2 regions of the Pseudomonas sp. SMV7 genome follow, and region 2 is predicted to be linked to the other one. Evidence: predicted binding sites of a transcription regulator. Region 2 holds the regulator's gene; the other holds the start of a gene.

Region 1 (9,224 bases), on a different contig from region 2:
GTTGATGGCCATGGTCGGTGGCACCCTGTCGGCCTTGCTGGCCGGGCGTAACGACCCGGGCTTCCTGCATAACGGGCCGCTGGCCGGGCTGGTGGCGGTGTGTGCAGGTTCCGACCTGATGCACCCGATCGGCGCGCTGGTCACCGGGCTGGTCGCGGGCGGGCTGTTCGTCTGGACCTTCACCGCGGCACAGAACCGCTGGAAGATCGACGATGTCCTGGGCGTGTGGCCATTGCATGGCCTGTGTGGTGTGTGGGGCGGCATTGCCTGTGGTGTGTTCGGCCAGGCGGCCCTGGGCGGCATGGGCGGTGTCAGCCTGGTCAGCCAGTTGCTGGGCAGCCTGCTGGGCGTATTGGTGGCGCTGGCCGGTGGCTTTGCCGTGTACGGTGCGATCCGCGCGTTGCATGGCCTGCGCTTGAGCCATGAGCAGGAGTTCCAGGGGGCCGACCTGTCGTTGCACCGTATCGGCGCGACCAGTCAGGATTGAACCTGCTCAGGTGCGCATGGGGCAGGAGCGGCCTAGAATAGGCTTCCCTCCATGCCAAAACCGGAACCTGCCCCATGCTGCCTGAATGCCAACTGTTCGGCACCCTCGGCTGCCACCTGTGCGAAGTGGCCGAGGCCGTGCTGATGCCCTTCGTCGATCACGGCCTGCTGGTGGAACTGGTCGATATTGCCGAAAACGAGGCCATGTTCGAGCGTTACGGCCTGATCATTCCAGTGCTGCGGCGCTGCGACAACGGCGCCGAGCTGCATTGGCCGTTCGATGCCGAGCAGGTCGTGGCGTTTCTCGCGCAATGACGGCACCAGGGGAGGCGCATCCCTGCTCCATGTGGCGCGCTGCGTCGTGATGATCTTCTGCCGGCATGCTGAGGCCGGCCTTTTCTACCGATCATCAGGACTCCAACATGCTCATTTCCCCCCATTTCACCCTTGCTGAAATGACCTTTTCGCAGCTCGCCGCCAGGGAAGGGCTCGACAACGACCCGCCAGCCGAGGCGCGTGCCAACCTGCAACTGTTGTGCAATGTCCTGGAGCAGGTTCGCGCGCTGTTCGGCGCGCCGGTCATCATCAGCAGTGGCTATCGCAGCCCGGCAGTCAACAGCCGCATTGGCGGGGCGCCGTCAAGCCAGCATCTGCAAGGGCTGGCCGCCGACTTTACGGTGGTCGAAGCAAGCCCGCGCGAAGTCGTGCGCCGCATCAGCGAAAGCGCCATTCCCTTCGACCAGCTGATCCTCGAGTTCGACCAATGGGTACATCTGTCGGTGACGCCGGGCACGCCAAGACGACAGGTGCTGACGATTCGCAGAGGTAGCGGCTACGAGGAGGGGCTGCAATGAAGCGCATTGACGAAGGCAAGGGGATGTTCGTATGCTGTATATAAATACAGTATCGAGGTGAAGCCATGCTCAATGTCGAGCAACTCAAGTACAGCGTCAACCGCATGCCCGTCGAACGGGTGGCGGACGCCGTTCTGGAACTGCGCCTCGAAGGCCTGGTCACCGACGACCGTACACCGTTCGGCAAGGTCCATTTCAATACCTGCTTTGCAGAAATTGAAGCCTTGTTTCAGCGTGCCGGCTATCACCGCGGGCTGGATGTGGTGGGTTACCAGGGGTTGCTGTATGCCCTGTATGACCCCGGCCGCTGGGAGCCGGTGCAGGTACTGCGTTGGCTGAAGGACCGTAGCGAGGCGATGGCCAAGGCTGGTTGAGGGCGTGGGCTTGGGCGATAATGCGCGACCGTGAATGTTTCGAGCCCCGCCATGAGCACGCCTTTCGACCCCGCCCGCCAGCAAGCCAGCACGGTGTGCCTGCCACCCGGAAACTGGGCGACGGTACTCGATTGCCTGTGTGACCATTTCAAGGCCATCGACCGGGCTCAATGGCTTGATCGCTTTGCCCGCGGGCGGGTGCTGGATGCCGAGGGGCGCGTTGTCGCGGCCGAGCTGCCGTACAAACGGGGCATGCGTTTGCATTACTTCCGGGAAGTGCCGAACGAGCGGCCGATTCCGGTGCTTGAGGCGGTGTTGCACGTGGATGAGCACCTGGTGGTGGCGGACAAGCCGCATTTCCTGCCGGTGACGCCGACCGGAGAATACGTCGAGCAGACCCTGCTGCGCCGCCTGATCCACCGCCTCGGCAACCCGCACCTGGTGCCGTTGCACCGTATCGATCGGCATACAGCCGGGCTGGTGCTGTTTTCTGCCAATCCGCAAAGTCGCAGTGCCTATCAGCGGCTATTCCCCGAGCGGCGCATCGAAAAGCGCTACCAGGCGATTGCCGCAGCCATGCCGCAACACGATTTTCCGCTGGTGCATAAAAGCCGCCTGGTGCATGGCGAGCCGTTTTTCCGCATGCACGAAGTGGAAGGGGAGGCCAACAGTGAAACCTGGGCCGAAGTGCTGGAGAAGCATGGCGACCTGTGGCGCTATGGGTTGTCACCGGTCACCGGCAAGACCCACCAGTTGCGTGTGCACATGGCGGCATTGGGTGCGGGGATCAGCAATGATCCGTTCTATCCGCAGTTGCTCAATGAAGAGGATGACTACCAGCGGCCGTTGAAACTGCTGGCGCAAAGCTTGCGTTTCGAGGACCCACTGAGTGGCGAAGCGCGCTATTTCGAGAGCCGCTTGCGCCTGGATTGGTAATCTGGTGACTGCGCCGGCTGTGCCGCTGATCGCGGCTGAAGCCGTTCCTACAAGCCGACGCAGTACCCCTGGAAACCGCCTTAGCGGTTGAAACGCTCCACCAGTGAGTACTGGGTACCCGCTGTGCTGGTCAGCTCTTCGCTGAGCAGCGCCGAATGCTGAGCCTGTTCGGCAGTCTGGTCGGCAAGCTCGGCAATGGTGCTGATGTTGCGGCTGATTTCGTCGGCTACCGCCGTCTGCTCTTCTGTCGCGGCGGCGATCTGGGTCGCCATGTCGGTGATATTGGCCACCGCTTCGCTGATCCCGACCAGTGCCTCGTCGGCCTGCATCACGCGGTCGACGCCTTCCTGCGCCTGGCGGTGGCCGGTTTCCATGGTCAGGACGGCATTGCTGGCAGTCTGTTGCAGCTTGGCAATAAGCCCGTGAATCTGCCCGGTGGACTCGGCGGTGCGCTGTGCCAGCTGGCGCACTTCGTCGGCCACCACGGCAAAGCCACGGCCCATTTCACCTGCACGCGCCGCTTCGATGGCTGCGTTCAATGCCAACAGGTTGGTCTGATCGGCGATGCCCTTGATCACATCGACCACGCCACCAATCTCGTCACTGTCCTTGGCCAGCTGGGTGACCGTCTGGCCAGTTTCGCCGACCGCAGCCGACAGGCGCTCGATGGCTTCGCGGGTTTCCCCGGCGATCTGCCGGCCCTGGCTGGTCAGGCGGTTGGCTTCCTGGGTGGCATCGGCGGTGCGCTGCACGTGGTTGGCCACTTCCTGGGTGGTGGCGGCCATCTGGTTGACTGCGGCAGCAACTTGCTCGGTTTCCACGCGCTGGCGTTCCAGCCCCGAAGAACTCTTGTGCGCCAGGGCGTCGGACTGGCGCGCCTGTTCGCTGAGGTGTTCGGCGCTGTCCTGCAGGCGGGTCAGGCAGGTTTTCATGCGTGCGTCCTGGCTCAGCATGGCCATTTCCAGGCGTGCCTGTACCCCGCGGCTGTCGGTGTACATTTGTGCGATCAGCGGGTCGGAGGTGGTCTGCTCGGCCAGGCGCAGCAGGCGCTTGAGGCCGCGCTGCTGCCAGCCCAGGCCGAGCAGGCCCAGGGGTACGGAAAGCCCGGCGGCCAGGGCGAAGCCCCAGGAATGGCCGAGCCAGTTGCCGATCAGGAAACCCACCTGGCTGATGAGGATGAACGGCAGCCAGTCCTGCAGCACCGGTAGCCACTTGTCGCGGCGTGGTACGGGCGGCTTGCCCTGGTTGATGCGCTGGTAGAGCGCCTCGGCGCGACGAATCTGTTCGGCAGTGGGTTTGACCCGCACCGATTCGAAGCCAACTACCTGGTTATTGTCGAAGATCGGCGTGACGTAGGCGTTGACCCAGTAGTGGTCGCCGGACTTGCACCGGTTCTTGACGATACCCATCCACGGCTGGCCCTGCTTGAGGGTTTGCCACATGTGCGCGAACACGGCTGGCGGCACGTCCGGGTGGCGCACCAGGTTATGCGGCGCACCGGTCAGTTCTTCGCGGGTGAAACCACTTATCTCGATGAAAGCATCGTTGCAGTAAGTGATCACCCCTTTGGCATTGGTGGTGGAGATCAACCGCTGCTGGGCAGGGAAAGTCCTTTCTCTCTGGGTAATCGGCTGGTTGTTACGCATGGGTTGATAGTCCGCAGGGCTTTCCAAAGCTATCGGCAAGGCCCTGGTTTTATTGAGTGAATATTTGCAAGGCTTGATCCATGGCAATGGGCCATTATGCAATCTGGGTTAGTCGCCGGGCACGTTCAAGCTTGTTTGCGTCATTATTACGTTTTTACTGCGGATTAATGACGTAGAAGCCAAATGATGACCGAATAGCTAGCCAAGAGCCAGCATCGGGTAGCTGAACAGCGAGAAATGCACCAGGTTCAGGCCGAAATGGCAGAGCACGGCAGCCACCACGCCGCCCCAGCGGTACGCCAGGCCGTAGCCCACGCCAGCGAGGGTGGCCAGGTATACCCACTGCCAGCCAGCCCCCAGGTGGGCCAGGCCGAACAGCATGGCGGCGGCGAACAACGCCAGCCCCTGATGGCGCAGCAAGCGCTGCAGGCTGCCTTGCAGATAACCGCGAAACAGCAGCTCTTCGGTCAGGCTGACCAACAACAGGTTGTTCAGCAGCCACAGCCACGCCTGTTCGGGCCATTTCGGCGCCCATGCGACCATGCCCAGGGACCAGGCGCCCCCCAGGCAGGCGAGCAAGGTCAGGGGCAGGGCGTATAGCAGACTGGCCGGCAGGCCCTGGCTGCGCCACAACATCAGCCAAGGACAGGCCAGCAGCAGCCAGGCGCCAATCAGCGGTTTGTCCAGGTTCAGGTACATCGTGAAGGGCTGGGCGCCGGGGCTGAAGGTGGCGCTGTCGATGACCTTGGCTGCGTTGAAGCCGGGCAGCCAGTGCAGTGCCAGGGCGATCGCCAGCAGGATGAACACCGTATGGCCCAGGGTTTGTAGCCAGCGCTGCGGGCAACGAGCAAGCAGGGCGCTGGCAAGCAGGGCGAGGAAGCTGGGCAGGGTGGCGATGCCAAGGTTGCCGTGGCTCAGGGCCAGGGTATAACCGAGGGCCAGAAACAGGAGCGCGATCAGGTGGAGGCGAGGCACGGGTGGTCCTTCTCGGGTCAATGGAAACGGGCCGCTACCCGTCGCCTGTCGGAGCGGCCCAAGCATACCCGGTTCAGCTGGCGATCAACTGACGCAACACATAATGCAGGATTCCCCCTGCCTTGAAGTACTCCACCTCGTTCAGGGTATCGATCCGGCACAGCACCTCGATCTGCTCCTGCTGCCCATCCTCGCGGGTGATGCGCAGGGGCAGGCTCATGCCTGGGTGGAGCTCTGCACCGGTCAGGCCCAGGACATCGATCTGTTCCTTGCCGGTCAGCCCCAGTTGCTTGCGGTTGTGCCCGGCCTTGAACTGCAGCGGCAGCACGCCCATGCCCACCAGGTTGGAACGGTGAATGCGTTCGAAGCTTTCTGCCAGCACCGCCTTGACGCCCAGCAGGTTGGTGCCCTTGGCCGCCCAGTCGCGACTGGAACCGGTGCCGTATTCCTGCCCGGCAATCACTACCAGCGCAGTGCCTGCTTGCTGGTAGCGCATGGCGGCATCGTAGATCGACAGTTTCTCGCCACTGGGCACGTGCAGGGTGTTGCCACCTTCTTCGCCCGGCAGCATTTCGTTGCGGATACGGATGTTGGCGAAGGTGCCACGCATCATCACTTCATGGTTGCCACGCCGCGAGCCGTAGGAGTTGAAATCGCGTGGTTCCACGCCCTGTTCCCGCAGGTAGCGCCCGGCCGGGCTGTCGGTCTTGATGTTGCCGGCCGGGGAAATGTGGTCGGTGGTCACCGAGTCGCCCAGCAACGCCAGTATTCGTGCGTTGCGGATATCCGTGACCTGCGGCGGTGGCCCGCCGATGCCGTCGAAGAAAGGCGGGTGCTGGATATAGGTGGAATCGGCCTGCCACACATAGGTGGCCGCCTGGGGTACTTCGATTGCCTGCCACTGCGCATCGCCGGCGAACACTTCGGCGTATTCCTTGTGGAACATCGCCGTATCGACCTTGGCCACGGCCGCGGCAATTTCCTGTTGGCTGGGCCAGATGTCGCGCAGGTATACCGGCTGGCCGTCCTTGCCGATGCCCAGCGGGTCGCTGGTCAGGTCCAGGCGCACGGTGCCGGCCAGGGCATAGGCTACCACCAGCGGCGGCGAGGCCAGCCAGTTGGTCTTCACCAGCGGGTGCACGCGGCCTTCGAAGTTGCGGTTGCCCGACAATACCGAGGCTACGGTGAGGTCGGCGCTGCCAATGGCCTTTTCGATCGCCTCATCCAGCGGGCCGGAGTTGCCGATGCAGGTGGTGCAGCCATAGCCGACCAGGTCGAACCCCAGTTGGTCGAGGTAGGTGTCGAGCCCGGCGGCCTTGAAATAGTCGGTGACGACCTTGGAACCCGGCGCCAGCGAACTCTTGACCCAGGGTTTGCGTTGCAGGCCTTTTTCCAGGGCCTTTTTTGCCACCAGCCCGGCGGCCATCATCACGCTGGGGTTGGAGGTGTTGGTGCAGGAGGTGATCGCAGCGATCACCACCGCGCCATCGCGCAGGGTATGGGTCTGGCCTTGGTGACTGTAGTCGATTTCCCCGGCCTGGTCGGCGTTGCCCACCGCCACGCCGCCGCCACCCTCGCTTTCCAGGCGGCCGACTTCCTTGGCCAGGGGTTTGGGTTGCAGTTCGATAAAGTGGTCGAAGGCCTGGCGCACCTGGCCCAAGGCCACTCGGTCCTGCGGCCGCTTGGGCCCGGCCAGGCTGGCCTCCACCTCGTGCATGTCCAGCGCCAGGCTGTCGCTGAACAGCGGCTCCTGCCCTGGCAGCCGCCACAAGCCCTGGGCTTTGCAATAGTGCTCGACCAGTTGCACGGTCGCCTCGGGGCGGCCGGACAGGCGCAGGTAGTCCAGGGTTACCTGGTCGACCGGGAAGAAGCCGCAGGTGGCACCGTATTCCGGGGCCATGTTGGCGATGGTCGCGCGGTCGGCCAAGGGCAACTCGGCCAGGCCATCGCCATAGAACTCGACGAACTTGCCGACCACGCCCTTCTTGCGCAGCATCTGCGTCACCGTCAGCACCAGGTCGGTGGCGGTGATGCCTTCGCGCAGCTTGCCGGTCAGCTTGAAGCCGATCACTTCCGGGATCAGCATCGACACCGGCTGGCCGAGCATGGCCGCCTCCGCTTCGATGCCGCCCACGCCCCAGCCGAGCACGCCCAGGCCATTGATCATGGTGGTGTGTGAATCGGTGCCGACCAAGGTGTCCGGGAAAGCGTAGGTGCGGCCGTCGGCCTCACGGGTCCAGACGGTGCGGCCCAGGTATTCCAGGTTGACCTGGTGGCAGATCCCGGTGCCTGGTGGTACCACGCGGAAGTTGTCGAAGGCGCTCTGGCCCCAGCGCAGGAACGCATAGCGTTCACCGTTGCGCTGCATCTCGATGTCGACGTTCTCGCTGAAGGCCTGTGGCGTGCCGTAGCGGTCGACCATCACCGAGTGGTCGATCACCAGGTCCACCGGGGACAGCGGGTTGATTCGCTGCGGGTCGCCACCGGCCTTGGCCATGGCGGCGCGCATGGCGGCCAGGTCGACCACGGCCGGCACGCCGGTGAAGTCCTGCATCAGTACCCGCGCCGGGCGGTACTGGATCTCGCGGTCGGAGCGCCGCTCGCCCAGCCATTGGGCAAGGGCACGCAGGTCGTCGCCGGTGACCGTCTTGCCGTCCTCCCAGCGCAGCAGGTTTTCCAGCAGTACCTTCAGCGACATCGGCAGGCGCTGCAGGTCGCCCAGCTGTCGGGCAGCTTCGGGGAGGCTGAAGTAGTGGTAGGTCTGGTCACCCACCGTGAGGGACTTGAGGGTGTTCAGGCTATCGAGCGAGGGCATTGCCAACTCCTTCTGCGCCGGTGGCCGGCAATGGCTCAGGCCTGCCGGGCACCGCTCTGTATCGGCCCGCACGCTGCGGACCTGGCTGAAAGGTCAGGTTAGACCGCTTTGCGCCACCTGACCCTTTTCTGGACCGGCGGGGCGTGTCGCGGGTTCCAATCTTCCTTTATCATCGCCGCCCTGCCGGCGCCTGTGGTGCGCCCGCCGTAGTGGAGTGAGAAATGAATACCCTGTTCATGCATTGCCGGCCCGGTTTCGAGGGCGAGGTCTGCGCCGAAATCAGCGAACATGCCGCGCGCCTGGGCATCGCCGGTTATGCCAAGGGCAAGCCGCACAGTGCCAGCGCCGAGTTTGTCTGCAGCGAGGAGGGCGGTGCCGAGCGTCTGATGGGGGAACTGCGCTTCAACCAGCTGATTTTCCCTCGGCAATGGGCCCGTGGCGGTTATGTCGAACTGCCGGAAAGCGACCGTATCAGTGTGCTGCAGGCGCACCTGGCCGGTTTTCCGGTGTTCGGCAGCCTGTGGCTGGAAGTGCTGGACAGCAACGAAGGCAAGGAATTGTCTACCTTCTGCCGCAAATTCGAGGTGCCGCTGCGCAAGGCCCTGGAAAAGGCTGGTCGCCTGGTAGACGACGCCAGCCGTCCACGCCTGCTGCTTACCTTCCTCAGCGGCCGCCGTGTGTTCGCCGGCGTCGCCCCGGGCAACAACAGCGCGCTGTGGCCGATGGGCATCCCGCGCCTGAAATTTCCCCGCGAGGCGCCCAGCCGTTCGACTCTCAAGCTGGAAGAGGCCTGGCACCAGTTCATTCCTCGTGAACAATGGGCGCAGCGCCTGGGCGATGACATGACCGGTGTCGACCTGGGGGCCTCGCCGGGAGGCTGGACCTACCAGCTGGTGCGTCGGGGCATGCTGGTGACGGCCATCGACAATGGGCCGATGGCGGAAAGCCTGATGGATACCGGGCTGGTCCAGCACCTGATGGCCGATGGTTTCACCTGGCAGCCGAAGCAGCCGGTGGACTGGATGGTGTGTGACATTGTCGAGAAGCCGGCGCGCACCACCTCGCTGATCGAAACCTGGCTGGGCGAGGGGCTATGCCGCGAAGCGGTGGTCAACCTGAAATTGCCGATGAAACAGCG
Region 2 (9,224 bases):
AGGCGCTCGTCGCCGGGCAGGATCTTCACCGCGCCACGGCCATCGATCATCATCTGCTTGCCACCCGGCGCCAGCAGCGCCAGGCCAGGGCGCAGCAGGTCGCCGTCCTCGGCTTCCTTGACGCTGATGCGGCACAGCTTGTCCAGGCGTTCGGCAAAGGCCTTGGTGAACGCCGCAGGCATGTGCTGGATCAGCACGATCGGTGCCGGGAAGTTGGCGGGCAGTTGGGTCAGCACACGTTGCAGGGCAACCGGGCCGCCGGTGGAAGTGCCAATGGCCACCAGCTTGTAAGGCTTGCGCTTGGGCGCTGGTGAATGTGCTGTCGCTGCGGCCGGGGCCGTCGCCCGGGCTGGCACGGCAGTGCGCGCCGGGGCCGGGCTGGCGAAGTTGCTGGCAGGCGTCGGCGTGGCCACTGGCGCCGGGCTGGCGTAGCTGCCAAAGCGGCGGTTGCTGCGAGAAATGGTATGCACCTTCTCGCACAGCAGCTGCTTGACCTTGTCGGGGTTGCGCGAGATGTCCTCGAAGTTTTTCGGCAGGTAGTCCACCGCGCCGGCATCCAACGCATCAAGGGTGACCCGGGCGCCTTCATGGGTCAGCGACGAGAACATCAACACCGGCGTCGGACAGCGCTGCATGATGTGCCGCACCGCCGTGATGCCGTCCATCATGGGCATTTCGTAGTCCATGGTGATGACATCGGGCTTGAGCGCCAGCGCCTGGTCGATTGCTTCCCTGCCGTTGGTCGCGGTACCCACCACCTGGATCGTTGGATCCGCCGAGAGGATTTCCGAGACGCGGCGGCGGAAGAAACCGGAATCATCCACCACCAGGACCTTGACTGCCATAAACACTCCGTTAGGCGGCGCAACCCGCCAGGGTGCGCCACCGAAATCAAATACGCCGTGCGGCGTAACGCTTGAGCATGCTCGGGACGTCGAGAATCAACGCGATGCGACCGTCGCCGGTGATGGTGGCCCCGGACATGCCCGGAGTGCCTTGCAGCATCTTGCCCAGCGGCTTGATGACCACTTCTTCCTGGCCAACCAGTTGATCGACGACAAAGCCGATGCGCTGGGTGCCGACCGAGAGGATCACCACATGGCCTTCGTGCTGCTCTTCGTGCACCTGGCCCTGGACCAGCCAGCGCTTGAGGTAGAACAGCGGCAATGCCTTGTCGCGCACGATCACCACTTCCTGGCCGTCGACCACATTGGTGCGCGACAGGTCGAGATGGAAGATCTCGTTGACGTTGACCAGCGGGAAGGCGAACGCCTGGTTGCCCAGCATCACCATCAGCGTGGGCATGATCGCCAAGGTCAGCGGCACCTTGATGACGATCTTCGAGCCCTGGCCCTTGGCCGAGAAGATGTTGATCGAGCCGTTGAGCTGGGAGATCTTGGTCTTCACCACGTCCATGCCGACACCACGGCCAGACACGTCGGAAATCTCCGTCTTGGTCGAGAAGCCCGGGGCGAAGATCAGGTTGTAGCAATCCGATTCGCTGAGGCGCTCGGCGGCGTCCTTGTCCATCAGGCCCTTTTCCACGGCCTTGGCGCGCAGGATGTTGGGGTCCATGCCCTTGCCGTCGTCAGAGATCGACAACAGGATGTGGTCGCCTTCCTGTTCGGCCGACAGCACCACCCGGCCGGTACGCGGCTTGCCAGCGGCCTCGCGCTCCTCGGGCATTTCCACACCGTGGTCGACCGCGTTGCGCACCAGGTGCACCAGCGGGTCGGCCAGGGCTTCGACCAGGTTCTTGTCGAGGTCGGTGTCTTCGCCGACCAGCTCCAGGTTGATCTCTTTCTTCAACTGCCGGGCCAGGTCACGCACCAGGCGTGGGAAGCGGCCGAAGACTTTCTTGATCGGCTGCATGCGGGTTTTCATCACCGCGGTCTGCAGGTCGGCGGTGACCACGTCGAGGTTCGACACGGCCTTGGACATGGCCTCGTCGCCGCTGTTCAGGCCCAGGCGCACCAGGCGGTTACGCACCAGCACCAGTTCACCGACCATGTTCATGATCTCGTCCAGGCGCGCAGTGTCGACCCGCACGGTGGTTTCCGCTTCGCTGGCAGCGTGTTTGTCGGCAGCCGGAGCCGGCGCGCGTGGCGCTGCGGCAGGCTTGCTGGCAGGTGCCGGCGCAGGCGCGGCAGCTGCAGCAGGTTTGGCTACTGGCTGGCTGTCGGCCTTGGGCGCAACCGGCGCCTGCACCTTGGCTGCGACAGGGGCTTCGGCAGCGGCCACTTCGCCGTTGAACTTGCCCTTGCCGTGCAACTGGTCCAGCAGCGCCTCGAACTCGTGCTCGCTGATTTCGTCGCCACCGGCAGCGGGCTCGGCAGCGGCAGGCGCCGATGCCTTGGCCGCAGGCAAGGCATCGGCCTGGAACGTGCCCTTGCCATGCAACTGGTCGAGCAGCGATTCGAATTCGGCGTCGGTAATTTCGTCGCTGGCCGCTTCCGGCGCGCTGGCAACCGCTGGCGCGGCAAGCTCGGCACTGAACTGGCCTTTGCCGTGCAACTGGTCGAGCAGCGATTCGAACTCGGCATCGGTGATTTCGTCACCTTCAGTGCTGCCAGCGCTGACGGTCTCGCCGTGCAGCTGGTCGTCGGCCGCTGCCTGGGCCTTGACCGCATCGAGCGAGTCGAGCAACTGCTCAAACTCGCTGTCGGTGATGTCCGGCTCCCCGGCGGCAACTTCGACAACCGGCTCCGGCGCGGCAGCGGCAGGCGCTTGGGCTTCTTGCGCAGCGCCCGGCTCGGCCAGACGCGACAAAGCCGCCAGCAGCTCGGGGGTGGCCGGGGTCACTTCGCTGCGCTCGCGCACCTGGCCAAACATGCTGTTGACCGTGTCCAGTGCCTCGAGCACCACGTCCATCAGTTCCGCATCGACCCGGCGCTCACCCTTGCGCAGGATATCGAAGACGTTCTCGGCGATATGGCAGCACTCCACCAGCTCGTTCAGCTGGAGGAAGCCGGCGCCCCCTTTTACAGTGTGGAAACCGCGAAAGATCGCATTGAGCAGGTCGGCATCGTCGGGTCGGCTTTCCAGCTCGACCAGTTGCTCGGACAGTTGCTCAAGAATTTCGCCGGCTTCTACCAGGAAATCCTGGAGGATTTCTTCATCGGCGCCGAAGCTCATCAAAGGTGCTCCTTAAAAACCCAGGCTGGACAGCAGATCATCGACATCGTCCTGACCGGACACGACGTCTTCACGCTTATCGGCATGAATCTGCGGACCTTCACCCCGAGTCGGATGTTTTTCTCGATCTTTTTCTGCGCGCAGCTGATCGTGGTCATGCTGGATGCCGGCAAAGCGGTCGACCTGGCTGGCCATCAGCACCAGTTTCAGCAGGTTGCTTTCCACCTCGGTCACCAGCGCGGTGACGCGCTTGATCACCTGGCCGGTCAGGTCCTGATAGTCCTGGGCCAGCAGAATGTCGTTGAGGTGGCCGGCGACCTTGCGGTTACCTTCGGCGCTGTGCGTCAGGAAACTGTCAACGCGTTTCACCAGGTCACGGAACTCCGGCGCAGCGACCTCGCGACGCATGAAGCGTTGCCAGTCGCTGCTCAGGGCGCTGGCCTCGCTGGCCAGGTCGTTGAGCACAGGGGTGCTTTCCTCGACCAGGTCCATGGTGCGGTTGGCCGCGCCCTCGGTCAGCCTGACCACATAGGACAGGCGCTCGGTGGCGTCGGTTATCTGCGACACCTCCTCGGCCTGCGGCATGGTCGGGTCGATCTGGAAACTGACGATGGCGCTGTGCAGCTCGCGGGTCAGCTTGCCGACTTCCTGGTACAGGCCGCGGTCGCGGGTCTGGTTCAGTTCGTGGATCAGCTGTACCGCCTCGCCGAAACGGCCGTGCTCGAGGCTCGCGACCAATTCCTGGGCATGCTTCTTCAGGGTCGATTCGAACTCGCCCAAAGACGTTTGTGATGAATCCATGGCGCCCCCCTGACGTGACTCAGCCGTTGACGCGTTCGAAGATCTTCTCGATCTTTTCTTTGAGAACCTGGGCGGTGAACGGCTTGACCACATAGCCATTGACGCCGGCCTGGGCCGCTTCAATGATCTGGTCGCGCTTGGCCTCGGCGGTCACCATCAGTACCGGCATGGCTTTCAGCTTGTCGCTGGCACGGACTTTACGCAGCAGGTCGATGCCGGACATGCCGGGCATGTTCCAGTCGGTTACCAGGAAGTCGTAATGGCCGTTTTCCAGCATCGGCAGCGCCGTGGTGCCGTCATCGGCTTCTTCGGTGTTGGTGAAGCCCAGATCACGCAACAGGTTCTTGATGATCCGCCGCATCGTCGAAAAATCGTCAACGATGAGGATTTTCATGTCTTTGTTCAAGTAGACCTCCAAGCAGTCTCAAACGCGCCCGGCTGCGAGCGCGCATTCAATCAAATCGGTGCAACATGGAAAACGCACGTGGAAAACGACTGCAACGACACCGGGTTCAACGCGCCCGCCATTCCCCCAGGCGGCTGCGCAGGCGCGCGGCACACTGGCTGTGCAACTGGCTGACCCGCGACTCGCTGACCCCAAGTACCTCACCGATTTCCTTGAGGTTCAGCTCTTCGTCGTAGTACAGCGCCAGCACCAGGCGCTCACGCTCCGGCAGGTTGGCGATGGCCTCGGTCAGGGCAGCCTGGAAGCGCTCGTCCTCCAGGCCACGCGCAGGCTCGACATGGCCACTGGCGCCATCTTCATGCAGCCCTTCGTGCTCGCCGTCCTGCAACAGGTCGTCAAAGCTGAACAGGCGGCTGCCCAAGGTGTCGTTCAAGATCCCGTAGTAATCATCGAGACTCAACTGGAGTTCGGCAGCAACTTCATGATCTTTAGCGTCACGCCCGGTTCTGGCCTCCACGGCACGCATCGCGTCGCTGACCATGCGCGTGTTGCGGTGCACCGAACGCGGTGCCCAGTCACCCTTGCGCACCTCGTCGAGCATGGCCCCGCGAATACGGATGCCGGCGTAGGTCTCGAAGCTGGCGCCCTTGCTGGCGTCGTACTTGTTGGCCACTTCGAGCAGGCCGATCATGCCAGCCTGGATCAGGTCCTCGACCTGCACATTGGCCGGCAAACGCGCCAACAGGTGGTAGGCGATGCGCTTGACCAGCGGGGCGTAGCGTTCGATCAGCTCGTACTGGGCGTCTTTCGATGCTCGGCTGTACATCTTGAAACCACTCGCATTCATAACACGGGTCCCGCGCTGGTGGGCTGTACCAGGCGCTCGACAAAGAATTCCAGGTGACCGCGCGGGTTGGCCGGCAGCGGCCAGCTGTCAACCTTCTGCGCAATCGCCTTGAATGCCAGAGCGCACTTGGAGCGAGGGAAGGCTTCGTAGACGGCGCGCTGCTTCTGCACGGCCTTGCGCACGCATTCGTCATACGGCACGGCGCCCACGTACTGCAGGGCGACATCGAGGAAGCGGTCGGTGACCTTGGTCAGCTTGGCGAACAGGTTGCGCCCTTCCTGCGGGCTCTGCGCCATGTTTGCCAGCACCCGGAAGCGGTTCATGCCGTAGTCGCGGTTGAGCAGCTTGATCAGGGCGTAGGCATCGGTGATGGAGGTGGGTTCGTCGCAGACCACCAGCAGCACTTCCTGGGCGGCGCGGACGAAGCTGACTACCGAGTCACCGATACCGGCAGCGGTGTCGATGACCAGCACGTCGAGGTTGTCGCCAATTTCGCTGAAGGCCTGAATCAACCCGGCATGCTGGGCCGGCGCCAGGTGCACCATGCTCTGCGTGCCCGAGGCTGCCGGCACGATGCGCACGCCGCCAGGGCCCTGCAGCATCACGTCGCGCAGCTCGCAGCGCCCTTCGATGACATCGGCCAGGGTCCGCTTGGGGGTGAGGCCAAGCAGCACGTCGACGTTGGCCAGGCCCAGGTCGGCGTCAAGCAGCATGACCCTGCGGCCAAGCTCGGCCAGCGCCAGGGACAGGTTCACTGAAACGTTAGTCTTGCCGACGCCACCTTTGCCACCGGTCACGGCGATCACCTGTACGGGATGCATGCTACCCATGTCTGTTATATACCTTGTCTCGCTGGGACCCAGGCCACACGTGGGGCAATTCTGCGTACCCCTTGGCATAGCTACCTTGCACACGCTTCATCATCAACCCGCTCGCCGTGGGTTGTGATAGAGATCAGCGAACATTTCGGCCATCGCCTCTTCGCTGGGCTCGTCCTGCTGCTGCACATTGACCGCGCGACTGACCAACTGGTGCCCGCGCGGCAGGTGCAGGTCGTCAGGAATGCGCGGCCCATCGGTCAGGTAGGCCACTGGCAGTTCATGACTGATGGCAAGGCTCAAGACGTCACCAAGGCTTGCCGTTTCATCGAGTTTGGTCAGGATGCAGCCGGCCAGGCCGCAGCGCTTGTAGCTGTGGTAGGCGGCGGTCAGCACCTGCTTCTGGCTGGTGGTGGCCAGGACCAGGTAGTTCTTCGCGGCGATACCGCGCCCGGCCAGGGTTTCCAGTTGCATGCGCAGGGCCGGGTCGCTGGCCTGCAGGCCGGCGGTATCGATCAGCACCACGCGCTTGCGCAGCAGCGGCTCCAGCGCCGCAGCCAGCGACTGGCCCGGGTCAACGTAGGTCACCGGCACGTTGAGGATGCGGCCCAGCGTCTTGAGCTGCTCCTGCGCACCGATGCGGAAGCTGTCCATGCTCACCAAGGCCAGGTTCTGCGCGCCGTACTTGAGCACGTAACGGGCGGCCAGCTTGGCCAGGGTGGTGGTCTTGCCCATGCCGGCCGGGCCGACCATGGCGATCACCCCGCCCTCTTCGATCGGCTCGATCTCGGGGATTTCGATCATGCGCGCCAGGTGTGCCAGCAGCATGCGCCAGGCCTGGCGTGGCTCATCGATACCAGCGGTCAGCTCCAGCAGTTCGCGGGCGATCGGGCCGGACAGGCCGATGCGCTGCAGGCGGCGCCAGACGGTGGCCTGCTGCGGCTTGCTGCCCTGCAGCTGGTTCCAGGCCAACGAGCCGAGCTGCACTTCCAGCAGCTCGCGCAGGCCGGACAACTCGGAGCGCATGGCATCGACCAGGCGCGCATCGACCGGCGCCGCAGCCGGGGCTGCAGCAGCGGGCTCGGGGGCGTCGACGTGCGGTTCGATCAACGGTTCGGCAGCAGTCAGCGACTGCCCGGCGAACAATTGGCGGTTGTTGTCGCTGCTGTCCGGGCGCGGGTCGAGTTCGGCGCGGGCCGTGGCGATGCGCGTATGGGTCTTGCGCAGCTCTTCTTCCAGCTCGGCATTCGGCACACGCGGGGCCAGGGCGGACAGCTTGTAGTCCAGCGCAGCCGTCAGCTCGACACCCCCGGCGATGCGGCGGTTGCCAATGATGGCGGCGTCAGCGCCCAGCTCATCGCGGACCAGCTTCATGGCCTGACGCATATCGGCGGCGAAAAATCGCTTAACTTGCATTATCCACTACCTCAGCCGTTAGGGCCCACGGTGGCAACGATGGTGACTTGCTTGTTGTCCGGTATTTCCTGATACGCCAACACATGCAAATTCGGTACGGCCAGGCGACCGAAACGCGACAGCATGGCGCGGATCGGGCCGGCGACCAGGAGGATGGCCGGCTGGCCCTGCATTTCCTGGCGCTGGGCCGCTTCGATCAACGAACGCTGCAGCTTCTCGGCCATGCTCGGCTCCAGAAGAACACCGTCTTCCTGACCTTGCCCGGCCCTTTGCAGACTATTGAGCAAGATCTGTTCCAACCTTGGCTCCAGGGTAATCACTGGCAGCTCCGACTCAATGCCGACAATGCTTTGCACGATGGCGCGACACAATCCGACGCGCACTGCCGCCACCAGCGCGGCGGTATCTTGACTCTTGCTGGCGTTGTTTGCGATCGCCTCGGCAATACTGCGAATATCGCGCACCGGCACCTGCTCCGACAACAACGCCTGCAGCACCTTGAGCAGGCCCGACAAGGAAATGACACCCGGCACCAGCTCTTCTGCAAGTTTAGGCGATGCCTTGGCCAGCACCTGCAGCAATTGCTGGACCTCTTCGTGGCCGATCAGTTCGTGGCAGTGCTTCTGCAGGATCTGGTTGAGGTGGGTGGCCACCACGGTACTGGCGTCGACCACGGTGTAGCCCAGCGACTGCGCCTGGGCGCGCTGGCCGACGTCGATCCACACCGCTTCCAGGCCAAACGCCGGGTCGCGCGCGGCAATCCCGTTGAGGGTGCCGAACACCTGCCCCGGGTTGATGGCCAGTTCGCGGTCCGGGTAGATCTCCGCCTCGGCCAGGATCACCCCCATCAGGGTCAGGCGATAGGCGCTGGGCTGCAGGTCGAGGTTGTCACGGATGTGCACGGTCGGCATGAGGAAGCCGAGGTCTTGCGAGAGCTTCTTGCGCACCCCCTTGATCCGCGCCAGCAACTGGCCACCCTGGTTGCGGTCGACCAGCGGGATCAGCCGGTAGCCGACCTCCAGGCCGATCATGTCGATGGGCGTGACGTCGTCCCAGCCCAGCTCCTTGGTCTCCAGCGCGCGCTGCGGCGAAGGCAGCAGGTCCTGCTGGCGCTGCGCCTCTCGTTGCGCCTCGAGCTTGGCCTTCTGCTGCTTCTTCCACACCAGGTAGGCGCCGCCGCCGGCCAGCAGGCCAAGGCTGAGGAAGGCGATATGCGGCATGCCCGGCACCAGGCCCATGACGACCATCAGCGCGCCGGACACTGCCAGGGCCTTGGGCGAATCGAACATCTGCCGGTTGATCAGCTTGCCCATGTCTTCGGAACCCGAGGCGCGGGTGACCATGATCGCGGCGGCGGTGGACAACAGCAGCGAAGGCAACTGCGCCACCAAACCGTCACCGATGGTCAGCAAGGCGTACACCTTGCCGGCATCGCCGAAGCTCATGCCGTGCTGCAGCATGCCGATCAGCATGCCGCCGATCAGGTTGATGAACAGGATCAGCAGGCCGGCGATGGCATCACCGCGGACGAACTTGCTGGCACCGTCCATCGAACCGTAGAACTCGGCTTCCTGCGCCACTTCGGCACGGCGGTGCTTGGCCTGGGCCTGGTCGATCAGGCCGGCGTTGAGGTCGGCGTCGATCGCCATCTGCTTGCCGGGCATGGCATCCAGGGTGAACCGCGCGCTCACTTCCGAGATTCGCCCGGCGCCCTTGGTCACCACCACGAAGTTGATGATCATGAGGATGGCGAACACCACGGCACCGACCACGTAGTTACCGCCGATCACCACCTCGCCGA

The links. The regulator FliA, encoded in region 2, starts transcription of late flagellar genes. The targets are predictions, from matches to a motif close to CTAAAGTTTNNNNNNNNNNNGCCGNTAA.
Region 1: ACLEJP_RS16635 (methyl-accepting chemotaxis protein) is a predicted target of FliA. The motif match lies at 4,326-4,353, and genes of this name have one in related genera.

What each region holds. Positions count from the first base shown of each region.
Region 1 covers NZ_JBKGGT010000013.1:234-9,457, reverse strand. Annotated here, with positions in the region: gene ACLEJP_RS16660 (ammonium transporter) at 1-487, shown strand, start outside; gene ACLEJP_RS16655 (glutaredoxin family protein) at 562-801, shown strand; gene ACLEJP_RS16650 (D-Ala-D-Ala carboxypeptidase family metallohydrolase) at 909-1,340, shown strand; gene ACLEJP_RS16645 (transcriptional regulator) at 1,406-1,714, shown strand; gene ACLEJP_RS16640 (pseudouridine synthase) at 1,766-2,650, shown strand; gene ACLEJP_RS16635 (methyl-accepting chemotaxis protein) at 2,731-4,296, opposite strand; gene ACLEJP_RS16630 (lysostaphin resistance A-like protein) at 4,495-5,271, opposite strand; gene acnA (aconitate hydratase AcnA) at 5,345-8,086, opposite strand; gene rlmM (23S rRNA (cytidine(2498)-2'-O)-methyltransferase RlmM) at 8,308-9,224, shown strand, end outside.
Region 2 covers NZ_JBKGGT010000014.1:16,809-26,032, forward strand. Annotated here, with positions in the region: gene ACLEJP_RS17485 (protein-glutamate methylesterase/protein-glutamine glutaminase) at 1-845, opposite strand, end outside; gene ACLEJP_RS17490 (chemotaxis protein CheA) at 892-3,135, opposite strand; gene ACLEJP_RS17495 (protein phosphatase CheZ) at 3,148-3,936, opposite strand; gene ACLEJP_RS17500 (chemotaxis response regulator CheY) at 3,956-4,330, opposite strand; gene fliA (RNA polymerase sigma factor FliA) at 4,449-5,189, opposite strand; gene fleN (flagellar synthesis regulator FleN) at 5,186-6,028, opposite strand; gene flhF (flagellar biosynthesis protein FlhF) at 6,113-7,423, opposite strand; gene flhA (flagellar biosynthesis protein FlhA) at 7,435-9,224, opposite strand, start outside.